2 regions of the Actinoalloteichus sp. GBA129-24 genome follow, and region 1 is predicted to be linked to the other one. Evidence: riboswitches for the same ligand, from Rfam matches in the RefSeq annotation. Region 1 holds a riboswitch; the other holds the start of a gene.
What was found. Region 1 has a riboswitch for cobalamin ahead of metE (5-methyltetrahydropteroyltriglutamate--homocysteine S-methyltransferase). Riboswitches for the same ligand answer to the same signal wherever they lie in the genome.
Positions count from the first base shown of each region.

Region 1 (5,598 bases):
TCCACCACCACCTCGCCCGGTCCCGGATCGGGGACCACGATCGTCTCGACGGTGACGGGGGCGTCCCGTGCGGTGGCCACGACCGCTCTGACCTGCTGCGGCATCCGAACTCCTCTGGTCGACCCGGTGCCCGGCGCCTCGGCGGCGTCGGGGCGAAGGATCACGGTAGAGCAGCACAGGCCGCCGATCCACCGCCACGCGGGGAGTCCGCAGGCCCCCTTCCGGGGGTGACGCACACACCGAGTGCCTCGGGGTCGGATCGGCCGCCGCCTGCCGGGAAGAACGGCCGATCCAGCGGATCGCTCGACGCCCGGCGCCGGACTCACTCGCGGGTGACGTCCGGCGCCGGGCATCGGCGAACGTCAGCCGCGAACCTGCGTCCGCAGGGCTCGGGCCGCCGAGACCATGGCACGCAGGGCGGGTTCGACCTCGGCGTATCCCCTGGTCTTCAGGCCGCAGTCGGGATTCACCCACAACCGGTCGCCGGGCACCGCGTCCAGCGCCGCGCCGATCAGCCGGGTCACCTCGGCCTCGTCGGGCACTCGCGGCGAATGGATGTCGTAGACGCCGGGACCCACGCCTCGGCGGTAGCCGATCTTGTGCAGGTCGTCCAGCACCTCCATCCGAGAGCGCGCCGCCTCGATCGTCGTCACGTCCGCGTCGAGCGCGTCGATCGCGTCGATGACGTCCCCGAACTCCGAGTAGCACAGATGGGTGTGGATCTGCGTGCTGTCGGCGGCGCCGGAGGTCGCCAGCCGGAAGGAGTCGACCGCCCAGGCGAGGTAGTCGGCGCGGTCGGCCTCCCGCAGCGGCAGCAGCTCCCGCAACGCGGGTTCGTCCACCTGCACGATGCGCAGCCCGGCGCTCTCCAGATCGCGGATCTCGTCGCGGAGCGCCAGCGCCACCTGGCGTGCCGTGTCGCCGAGCGGCTGATCGTCTCGGACGAAAGACCAGGCCAGGATCGTGACCGGTCCGGTGAGCATCCCCTTGACCGGCCGCTCGGTCAGCGACTGTGCGTAGGAACTCCACTCGACGGTCATCGGGGCGGGCCTGCTGACGTCGCCGTGGATGATCGGCGGCCGGACACAGCGGGAGCCGTAGGACTGCACCCAGCCGTGCTCGGTGGACAGGAAGCCCGCCAGGTTCTCGGCGAAGTACTGCACCATGTCATTGCGTTCCGGTTCGCCGTGGACCAGCACGTCCAGGCCGATGTCCTCCTGAAGCGCGATGACGTCGGCGATCTCCGCGCGCATCCGCCGCCGGTACTCGTCCTCGTCGATCCGGCCCGCCCGGCGGTCCGCCCTCGCCCGGCGAACCCCGCCGGTCTGGGGGAAGGAGCCGATGGTCGTGGTGGCCAGCGGCGGCAGGCCCAGCCGTTCGGCCTGGCCCTCGACCCGGACCTGATAGTCGGCCCGCCTGCTGTGCTCCGGACGCAGCGAGTCGAGCCTGGCCCTGACCCGCTGGTCGCGGGCTGCCGCGCCTTCGCGTGCCCGCAGGGCCCGCCGCGACTCCTGGAGCTCGGCGGCCACCTCGTCGGCCCCGCTGAGCGCCTTGCTCAGCAGGACGACCTCGTCCACCTTCTGTCGAGCGAAGGCGAGCCGGGCACGCAGCGCGGGGTCGAGCCCGGATTCGGCGTCGAGGTCGTAGGGGACGTGCAGCAACGGCGCGGAGGTGCCGACCTCGACCTTGTCGGCCACCCCGAGCAGAGTCGCGCAGTAGGCGAGGGCCTCGTCGAGGTCGGTGCGCCAGACGTTGCGTCCGTCGACGACCCCGGCGAGGAGGGTCTTGTTCCGAATCCCGGCGATGCTCGCGATGCCCACCAGGTCGGCCCGACCCGCCACGAGGTCGAGTCCGACGGCCTCGATCGGCGCGTCGGCGAGCACGCCCAGTGCGTCAGCGAGTGCACCGTGATAGCCGGTGACCAGGAGATTGGGTCGCCGCTGAGCCTCGCCGAGCCTGCGGTAGGCATGGGCGAGCGCGTCGAGTTCCGCCGGAGTCCGATCGGCTGCGAAGGCGGGTTCGTCGAACTGGACCCATTCCGCGCCCGCGTCCGCCAGCTCGGCGAGGAGTTCCAGCTGTGTGTCGATCATCGCGTCGAGCAGGTCCAGCCGGTCGAAGCCTGCCGGAGCGTCGGGGGCGGACTTGGAGAGCAGCAGGAACGTGACCGGCCCGATCAGCACCGGCCGGGTGGTGATGCCGAGGGCAGCGGCCTCCCGGAACTCCTCGACCGGCTTGCGGCCGGCCAGTCGCAGCACGGTGTCCGGGCCCAGTTCGGGCACCAGGTAGTGATAATTGGTGTCGAACCACTTGGTCAGCTCCAGGGGCGCGAGGGAGTCGGCTCCCCTGGCGGCGGCGAAGTAGGCGTCCAACGGCGTGCGACCCGACTCGGTATAGCGGGCGGGCAACGCGTCGACCAGGACCGCCGTGTCGAGGACCTGGTCGTAGTAGGAGAACGTGTTGGAGGGCACCGAGCCGAGGCCTGCGTCCCGCAAGGCCGTCCAGGTGGCCGCGCGCAATGCGGCCGCGACCTCGTGCAGGGCCGAGGCGTCGATCCGCCCGGCCCAGTACGCCTCCAGGGCACGCTTGAGTTCTCGATCGGGTCCGATCCGGGGGTAGCCCAGGACCGTGGCGCCGAGCGCCGGGACATGCGTGCGATGGGTCACTGCTCTCTCCTCGCGAGGCGGCAACGAAACCCCGAGGCGGGCACGCGAGCGACCGGAACGCGAGCAGAACGGGCAGGACCGAGACCGGTCCCCGACTGACTGCTCACCCCGGTCCTCCCGCGAAGACCTCGGAGCGGCACGGACCCGTCGGGACCGCGCCGCCGACGGCAGGTCTTCGGACTCACGGGCGCTTCCGACCGTCGAGGTCGGCTGACCTACTGTCCGTCGCTTCCCGGAGGCCGGACCTCCAGTGCTGTGACCGTCCTCGCTGTGAGGACGGTGACGGAGTTCGTTCCCGCTCACCGCTGCGGGGCAGTCCCGGATTCCCACCGGGTTCCCTCTTGCCTCGTCACCGCCGCTGATCCACGCCGTTCGGCGTGGGCCGTGGACGCCGACGAACCATCGGCGAAACCGATCCTAACGGGCTCGTCTCGACGCGGACTCGACATCTCGCAGGCCGGGATCGCCTACCCTCGACGCCATGCATCCCGTCTCCGAGCTTCCCGGTAAGCCGACCTCGGCAGCGGCCACCACGCTCAGTCAGATCATGACCGCGACCGAGACGAACCTGTACGGCACGGTGCACGGCGGCGTGATCATGAAGTTCGTCGACGACGTCGCGGCGGCCTGCGCCGGGCGACACTCGGGTGGCACGGCGCTGACAGTGTTCATGGACGAGATGCTGTTCCTGATCCCGGTTCGCGTCGGTGATCTCGTACACGCCAGCGCCCAGGTCAACTGGACGGGTCGCACCTCGATGGAGGTCGGGGTGCGGGTCGTGGCCGAGCGCTGGAACGAGTCGGTGCCGCCCACGCATGTGGCGAGCGCCTACCTGGTGTTCGTCGCGGTCGACTCCGACGGGAAGCCGAGACCGGTTCCCGAGGTCCTTCCCGAGTCGGCGACCGATCGACGACGGCACGCCGAGGCGGGCATCCGCCGTGAGCACCGGTTGGCCCGACGCGCGGCCATCAAGCGCAGTCGAGAGGTCGGCCCCGAGCCTGCGGCCTCGGACCCCGCTGCCCGCTCCTGAGTCACGGTCGGCGCCGAGGCGATCCGGCGGGCAGGCACGGCGGCGGCCTGTCCCGTCCGGGCCAGGCCGGCGAGGTCGCTCGGCGGGGCCGGACCGGTGCCCGCCCGACCACTCCCCGCCGCACGCGGCCTGCGAGGCAGGGCAGCCGCCCGCCCTCGGCGCTCGCAGCGAACGATGGCTGCGTCCCGGCGCAGGCGAACCCGCCGACAGGCAGGCCCGGCGAGGATGGTCGGGGCGGAGAAGCCGAGTGCGGGCGGTTCGTCGTCACCCCTCATCGACGACGAACCGCCCGCACGTGCAACAGCGGACCCGAGCAGACATCGGGCGACACCACAGACGGGCCTCCCCCCTGCACCCGCCTGCCGTGCCGTCCGCAGGGCCGCCGCCCCACACCGTGACGGCTTCCCCCTCACCGACCGAGCACACCCCCGGCGCTCGTCATCCGCCCGATCGGGGGAGTCCGGCCGCGCTCCGTCAGCGCGGAGAACGGCCGGGGGCGGCGTCATCGGGCCTGCCGATCGGCCGTCCACTCACCACGGAGCCACCGTCCGTTGCGGAGCACCGTGTCGCCACGGCGCCTGCCGGTACGGGCGCCGTGCCCGGCTGACCGCGGTCGAGATCCCCGTTCTCGTCCCCGTCACCGGGTTTCGCGGCACCGAGATGCCAGGGACGCTGCCGCTCCGGGCGCGCCGCCGAGGGCACGGGGCCCCGTCTCGGTCGATCGTCCGACGTCGTGCGGATCAGCGGCTCTCCCCCACGGTGCACCGCCGCCGCGCGCATCGAGATCAGCCGAGGGTCAGCGGCTGGTGCGACGGACGAACAGCACGCTGGAGATCACGAACGCCAGCGCGCCGAGCCCGACGCACCAGCCGAGGGCCCATGCCGCGCTGTTCCCGACCGGCGACCCCGTCAGCAGCGCCCGCACCGTCTCGATGACCGGCGTGGCAGGCTGATTGTCCGCGACGACGCGCAGTGCGTCCGGCATCGTCTCGGTGGGGACGAACGCGCTGCTCAGATAGGGCAGGAAGAGGATGACGAAGGAGAACTGGCCGGCACCCTCCACGGTCTTGGCCAGCAGTCCGAAGATCATCGACAGCCAGCTGATCATCAGGATGTAGAGGGCCACCACCCCGAAGGCAGCCGCCCATTCGAGGACGTTCGCGGCGGGTCGGAAGCCGATCAGCAGTGCAACGAGGATCACCAGTGTCGTGGAGACGAGGTTGCGCAGCAGGTTCGCGACCACATGCCCGGTGAGCACCGAGGACACGACGATCGGCAGTGAGCGGAATCGATCGACGACGCCCGTGACCAGATCGCTCGTCAGGCCGATCCCCGTCTGCGAGGCGCTGAAGCCCGCCGACAGGATGAGCACGCCGGGAACGGCGTAGTCGACGTAGCCGCCGCTGCGGTCGAGCGCACCGCCGAAGACGAACACGAAGAGCAGCATCATCGTGATCGGCAGGATCAACGACACGATCAGTTCGTCCGGCGTGCGCAGGACGTGCCGGAGCTTCCGGCCGATCATGGTCAGGACGTCCGAGACGGCCCAGCGCAGGCTGGGGCGAGTCGTCGGGCTGGTCGTTGCGGTCATCGGGCTGCCGTCTCCTGAGGTGCGCGGGCGGTGTCGGTGAGGGAGAGGAACACGTCGTCGAGACTCGGGGTGTGCAGCTCGAGGCTCGCCGCAGGCGCACCCGCCTGTCGCAACCGCTCCAGCAGGACACGCACCTGCTCGGCGTGGCCGTCGAACGAGACCCGCAGACAGAGGTTCGTCTGATCGCGGTGCAGCGCCTCGTGCCCGAGGTATCGGGCGGCTCGGTCGAACGCCGGGACGTCGAAGAAGGTCAGCTCGACCGTGCCCGCCGACAATCCCCTCTTGAGTTCCGAGGCGGTGCCCTCGGCGACGAT
Region 1 is NZ_CP016077.1:2,545,528-2,551,125, reverse strand. Features, by position in the region: gene UA75_RS11450 (S-(hydroxymethyl)mycothiol dehydrogenase) at 1-104, opposite strand, end outside; gene metE (5-methyltetrahydropteroyltriglutamate--homocysteine S-methyltransferase) at 363-2,663, opposite strand; cobalamin riboswitch at 2,812-3,035, opposite strand; gene UA75_RS11440 (acyl-CoA thioesterase) at 3,145-3,693, shown strand; gene UA75_RS11435 (ABC transporter permease) at 4,490-5,284, opposite strand; gene UA75_RS11430 (ATP-binding cassette domain-containing protein) at 5,281-5,598, opposite strand, start outside.

Region 2 (5,598 bases), 1.8 Mb from region 1:
CGATCGACCAGCAGACGAGACCAGGCGCGGCGGAACCGTCCCGGCGGCGCCGTCGCCGTCCCAGGAGGAACTCAGTGACCACCGAGGACCGACAGCCGCTCGACTACCCCTTCGTCCTGCCCACGCCCAACGAGCCGCCGCTGGAGTGGGCCCGCCTCCGGCAGGAGTGTCCGGTCGCCGCCGTCCGGCTGGCCAGCGGCGACGAGGCGTTGCTGCTCACGCGCTACGAGGACGTGAAGCAGGTCCTCGCCGACCCCCGGTTCACCCGCTCGCTCAGCGCCGACGACGCCGCTCGGGTCACGGCCAACGAGTCCGGCGGGATCTTCGCGTCCGAGAGTCAGATCGACTCCTCCACGGACGCGCACCAGCAGTGGCGCAGGCTGGTCGGCAAGGCGTTCACCGCCAAGCGGATGTCCCAGATGCGGCCCGCCATCGAGGCGATGGCCGATCGGCTCCTCGACGAGATGTGCGAGCGGGGCGCGCCCGCCGACCTCGTCTCCTCCTTCGCCTTCCCGTTGCCGGTGTGGGTGATCTGCGACCTGTTGGGCGTGCCGGACTCCGACCGGGACCGCTTCTCCTACTGGTCGGACACCATGCTCAGCCTCGATCGGTACGAGCAGGCGGAGATCGACGCCGCACAGCAGGAGTTCGGCGAATACTTCGCGGCCCACATCGCGACCCGCCGGGCCGATCCCGGCGAGGACCTGCTGAGCGAGCTGATCGCCGTCGCGGACTCCGCAGACGGCAGGCTGCCGGAGGAGCTGCTCATGCTCACCGGGCAGGGCCTGCTGGTCGCGGGACACGAGACCACCGCGAACATGATCTCGAAGATGGTGGTGCTGCTGCTCGGCGAGCGCGAGCGGTGGACGGCGCTGGTCGCCGACCCCTCGTTGGTGCGCACGGCCGCCGAGGAGGCGCTGCGCTTCGACGCCAACGCAGGCTTCGGCCTGCCCCGCTACCTCACCGAGGACATCGAGGTGGGCGGCCGGACCGTGACCAGGGGAACCACGGTCGTCACCAGTCTCGCCTCGGCCAATCGCGACGAGCAGGCCTTCGCCGACGCCGACGCCATGGACCTGCGACGGGCGCCGAATCCGCATCTCGCCTTCGGGATCGGCCCGCACTCGTGTCTCGGGCAGGCTTTGGCCCGCACCGAACTCCAGGCCGTGCTGAGCGTGCTGGTGCGCAGGCTGCCGGGACTGGAACTCGCCGTCGGTGTCGAGGAGCTGCCTCTCCGGCAGGGGCTGCTCGTCGGCGGGCTCGATCGACTGCCGGTCCGGTGGTGACCGGACGCCCGAGATCCGTGCTGCGCTGATCATTCCGGCGTGATGCGGCCCTCATCCGGCGCCCGCCGGGCCGGGCCGACCAGCGTCCGATCGGCCGTGCCGCAGGCGATCTGCGGTGCCCGCCGGCTGGGGCGAGCAGGCCTCGCCGTCGGCGCGCGGCGGTCGGCGGTCGGCGGGCACGCGTTGGACGTGTCCGCCGGACGCCCCACCCGGGGCACCTCGACCGCGATGCCGACCAGGCTGCGCGGACTTCCATCGGCCTTAGCGGGCCGTCCCCGATGAGAGGAGCCACCCGATGCACGTGGACGTGGACACCCAGAAGTGCTGTGGAGCGGGCCAGTGTGTGCTGCTCGCCCCGGCGGTGTTCGATCAACGGGAGGACGACGGCATCGTCCTGCTGCTCGACGCCGATCCTCCCGAGGGCCAGCACGGCCCGGTCCGGGAGGCGGCGGCGGTGTGCCCCGGCATGGCGATCACCGTCACCACGTGACGGCCATGCGGGCCGGGGCGCTCCGAGGGTGACGCGGGCCGGGGCCGCGGGCGGACCGGATGTCGCGGGCGGATCGGTCCGGGCCCCGGCTGGGCACGGCGGCAAGCCGACAGAGGGCCAACGGCGGCGAGCCGCCACAGAGCCACGGCGGCCCGCCGCAACCGAAGTCCATCTCGGCGAGCCGCCGTCGGCACGGAAGGCGCGAGTCGCTGACAGCCACACTGCCGAGCCGCGTCGGCGAAGGAAGACGCCGAGGCAGACAGGCCCGCGGGTGCCCTGCCGCCGTGTTCGGGGCTCCGCCCTGGCGCATGCGCCGGGGTCCCGTGCACCGCAGCCCGCAGGACACGCCCCCTCGCGCGCCCCGCCCGCCGCCACCCGATGTGAACCTGTGGTGAAGAAGGCGTCTTCCTCCACGCTGCCCGATGAGCTACCGTCGAGAGGTCGTCTCTCCACAAGAGACGAATGCGTCCTGCCGTTCGATGGGGGAAGCCGGTGTGAGTCCGGCACTGTCCCGCAGCCGTGAGCACCCGTGTTCCTCGGGTGTCAGTCGGAATGCCCGTCGTGCGGTACTGCTCGGCTCCTCTGTCGTGGTGTGCAGCGCGGAGCTTCGGAGCCTGCGCGGCTCCGGACTGCGGTCTGCCCGAACCGAAGGGAACTCACAGGCCATGTCCTTGAGCCTCTCCGTCCGGCGTCGTCTCTTAACCGGCCTCTTCGCAGGTTCTCTGCTTCTGTTCGGCGGCACGGCCGTCGCGGCCGTCCCGGCCGCCGCGCCCACCGCCGACGACTCGGTCACCGTCGCCTGGACCGACGGTCCCTGCACCGGGACGACCGGCGTCACGGTGGTCGTCGACTTCACCGGACACGCGGGCGGCGACGTCGTCCGGCGGTGCACCGACGGCGACCCGGCGACCGCGTTCGCCGCGCTGACCGATGTGGACGTCGCGCCGGAGCACGGCATCGGACAGGGCGAGACCGGCCCCTACCAGTACCTGTGCCGGATCGACGGCCTGCCCTCGGCCACCGCCGACGCGTGCGACGGTTTCCTGCCCAACGCGCCGTACTGGGCGTTCTGGGTGCCCGACGTGGCCGGCGACGCGTGGGGTTATGCGGATGAGGGCGTGGACACCTACGACCCGCCGTTGGGCGACGTCCTCGGCTTCTCCTTCGGGGCGGGCACCGTGGCCGACCCGAACGAGATGAGCCTGACGCTGGACGAGGCACTCGACCCGAACTGGACGCCGACCAGCTGATGCTCAAGCCTCTCCTCGGCCTGACGGCGGGAGCGCTGCTCCTCGCCTCGACGGTCGTTCCCTCTGCCGCCTCGGCAGACCCGGCGATCATCGCCGCGTCGGCCGAGGCGGGCACGGCGGCCGAGTTCCTGGAACGGGAGTTCGTCCGACTCGACTACGTCTATCCCAGCGCCACCCCTGGTTCCCCCGACGCGGGCCTGCAGGCGGATGCGCTGCTCGGCCTGCATGCGGCGGGCCGCACCGGGACGACCTTCGATCTCGGCGTCCGCGCGCTGCGCGAGATGTTCTACAACGGCAACCTCGCCAACTCCGGTGTTCTCGCGAAACGACTGATGGTCGCCCTGCGGGCCGGGGTCGACCCGGCGGACTGGGGCGTCGACTCCAACGGTGTCCCGATCGACCTGGTGGACCGGCTCACCGCGACGCTCGACGTCGACGGTCGGTACCGCAACCTGAACGCGGGTGATTACGACCCGCGACGAGACCTGTCGAACACCTTCTCCCAGGCGCTGGCGTTGATCGCCATGGACGAGCACGCCCGGCACACCGGCACGCCGATCGATCAGCGAGCGAGCATCGACTACCTGGTGCGGCAACAGTGCCCCAGCGGCGGCTTCCGCGCGAACCCCCCGCCCGAGAACGTCGGCTCGACCTGCGCGGGCAGCGACGACGCGCTGGTCAGCGTCGACAACACGGCGATGGCCGTCTGGGCGCTGGCCGAGGTCGGCGGTAACGCGGGCGCCCTGGATCGGGGCGTGCGCTGGCTGCTCGACCGGCAGTACCACGACGGCGCCTTCGGCTTCGACTCCTCCACGCCGGAGCTGATCGAGCAGACCCGCAACGCCAACAGCACCGGTCTCGCCGCCCTCGCGCTCACCGTCGCGGACCAGACGGGGCCCGCCGGACGCGCGGGCGGCTGGCTGACCTCGATCCAGCTCCGTGCCGGTGTCGACCCCGGCGCCATGACCGGCGCGGTCTCCTACTCGGCGCGCGACTACCTGGACGTCCAGACCGACGGGCCGCTGTACTGGAGCCGCGCGGGCAACCAGGACCGGCTGCGGCGGGCGACCGCGCAGGCGCTGCTCGGGCTGTCGGCGACACCACCCGTCGAGCCGCCCGAGCCGCCGACGACCACGCCGCCGCCCGAGCCGCCCGACGGCAGTCCCGGCGAGCCGGGACAACCGGGTCAGCCCGGTCAGCCCGGCCTTCCCGGTCAGCCGGGACAACCGGGGCTTCCCGGGCAGCCCGGGTTACCTGGCGAGCCGGGGTATCCCGGCCAGTCGGGGCTCGGCGGTGATCCGGGCAGTCCCGGTCTCGACGGCGCGCAGGGCGAGGCGGGCGAGAATCCCGACGCCGTCGATCAGACCCCTCGGGTCGATCCTCCCTTGGCGGTCGCCCAGGAGCCTCGGGCGGTGGACAGGCCGGCCGAGCAGACGGCCGCGCCTGCGACCTCGTTGGCATTGGTCGGCGACTTCCTGCGCAGTCCCGTCGGGCTGGCGTCCTCGGCGGGCGTGGCGCTGCTGCTGGCGGCGATCAGCTACCTGCTGATCAGCAGGCCACGTCGACGGGGCGGAGTGCCGCGATGAGACTGACGCGTCTGCTGGGCACGGCGCTGTTCGCCGCCGCCGTCACCCTGGCCGCCCCGACGCCCGCCCCGGCCGCCGCGCAGGCCTGCACGGCGGAGACCGGCGTCGTGGTGGTCGTGGACTTCGGTTCGCTCGGGGGCACCGTGTCCCGCTGCGTCCCCGGCACGCCCGAGACGGGATACGCGGCGTTGCAGGAGGCAGGCTTCCGACTCGCGGGCACCGCGCACGACGGTGCCGGGTTCGTCTGCCGCATCGACGATCGGCCCGGCCCCGATCAGGAACCGTGCGACGACACGCCCTCCGGGGACGCCTACTGGTCGTACTGGATCGACGAGGGCGGCGGCAGCTGGTCGTACAGCACACGGGGCGCGATGGCGTCCTATCCCGAGGCCGACCGCGTCGAGGGCTGGTCCTTCGGCGCGGGCGATCCACCGGGGATGACGGGTTCGGCGGCCAGGGCACGGTTCGCTCCGAGCGGACCAGGCGACGCACCGAATCCCGGCGATCCGGCCCCGCCCGCCGCGCCGGGGGATCCCGCGCCCGGCGGTTCGGCCGACCGGCCGCATCAGCCTGCGCAGCCCGCCGAGGGCGGTACGGCGCCCACGGACGGGGCCGCCACCGATCCCGAGAACCCGGCCGATCCCACCGAGCAGGACGGCGACGAGCAGACCGAGAGCGACACCGAGGCGCCCGCGCTCGACGGGTCGGCGGGTCAGGACCCGTCCGTCGCGGCGGACGGCACCGAGCAGACCGCCCAGGACGCCACCGGGGCCGGCGGGGTGCCATGGGCGACGATCATCGCGTTCGCCGCGATCTGGGTGCTGGGCATCGGCGCCGGGATCATCGCCCGACGCCGCCGTCGCGCGGCCGAGTGAGCGGCGGCGGGGCGGAGTCAAGGCAGGGGCGCCGGGACGCTGCGGCGGCCGTGGAGCGGCCCGAGTTCACCCGTGGGTTGTCGCCATGACCGGGAGTCACAGCCCGAGCCG
Region 2 is NZ_CP016077.1:4,334,082-4,339,679, forward strand. Features, by position in the region: gene UA75_RS18670 (cytochrome P450) at 75-1,286, shown strand; gene UA75_RS18675 (ferredoxin) at 1,582-1,776, shown strand; cobalamin riboswitch at 2,214-2,355, shown strand; gene UA75_RS33115 (hypothetical protein) at 2,442-3,026, shown strand; gene UA75_RS33120 (prenyltransferase/squalene oxidase repeat-containing protein) at 3,026-4,612, shown strand; gene UA75_RS18685 (hypothetical protein) at 4,609-5,487, shown strand.
Region 2: it holds a riboswitch for cobalamin, as region 1 does, so the genes downstream of both, UA75_RS33115 (hypothetical protein) here and metE (5-methyltetrahydropteroyltriglutamate--homocysteine S-methyltransferase) in region 1, are expected to answer to the same signal.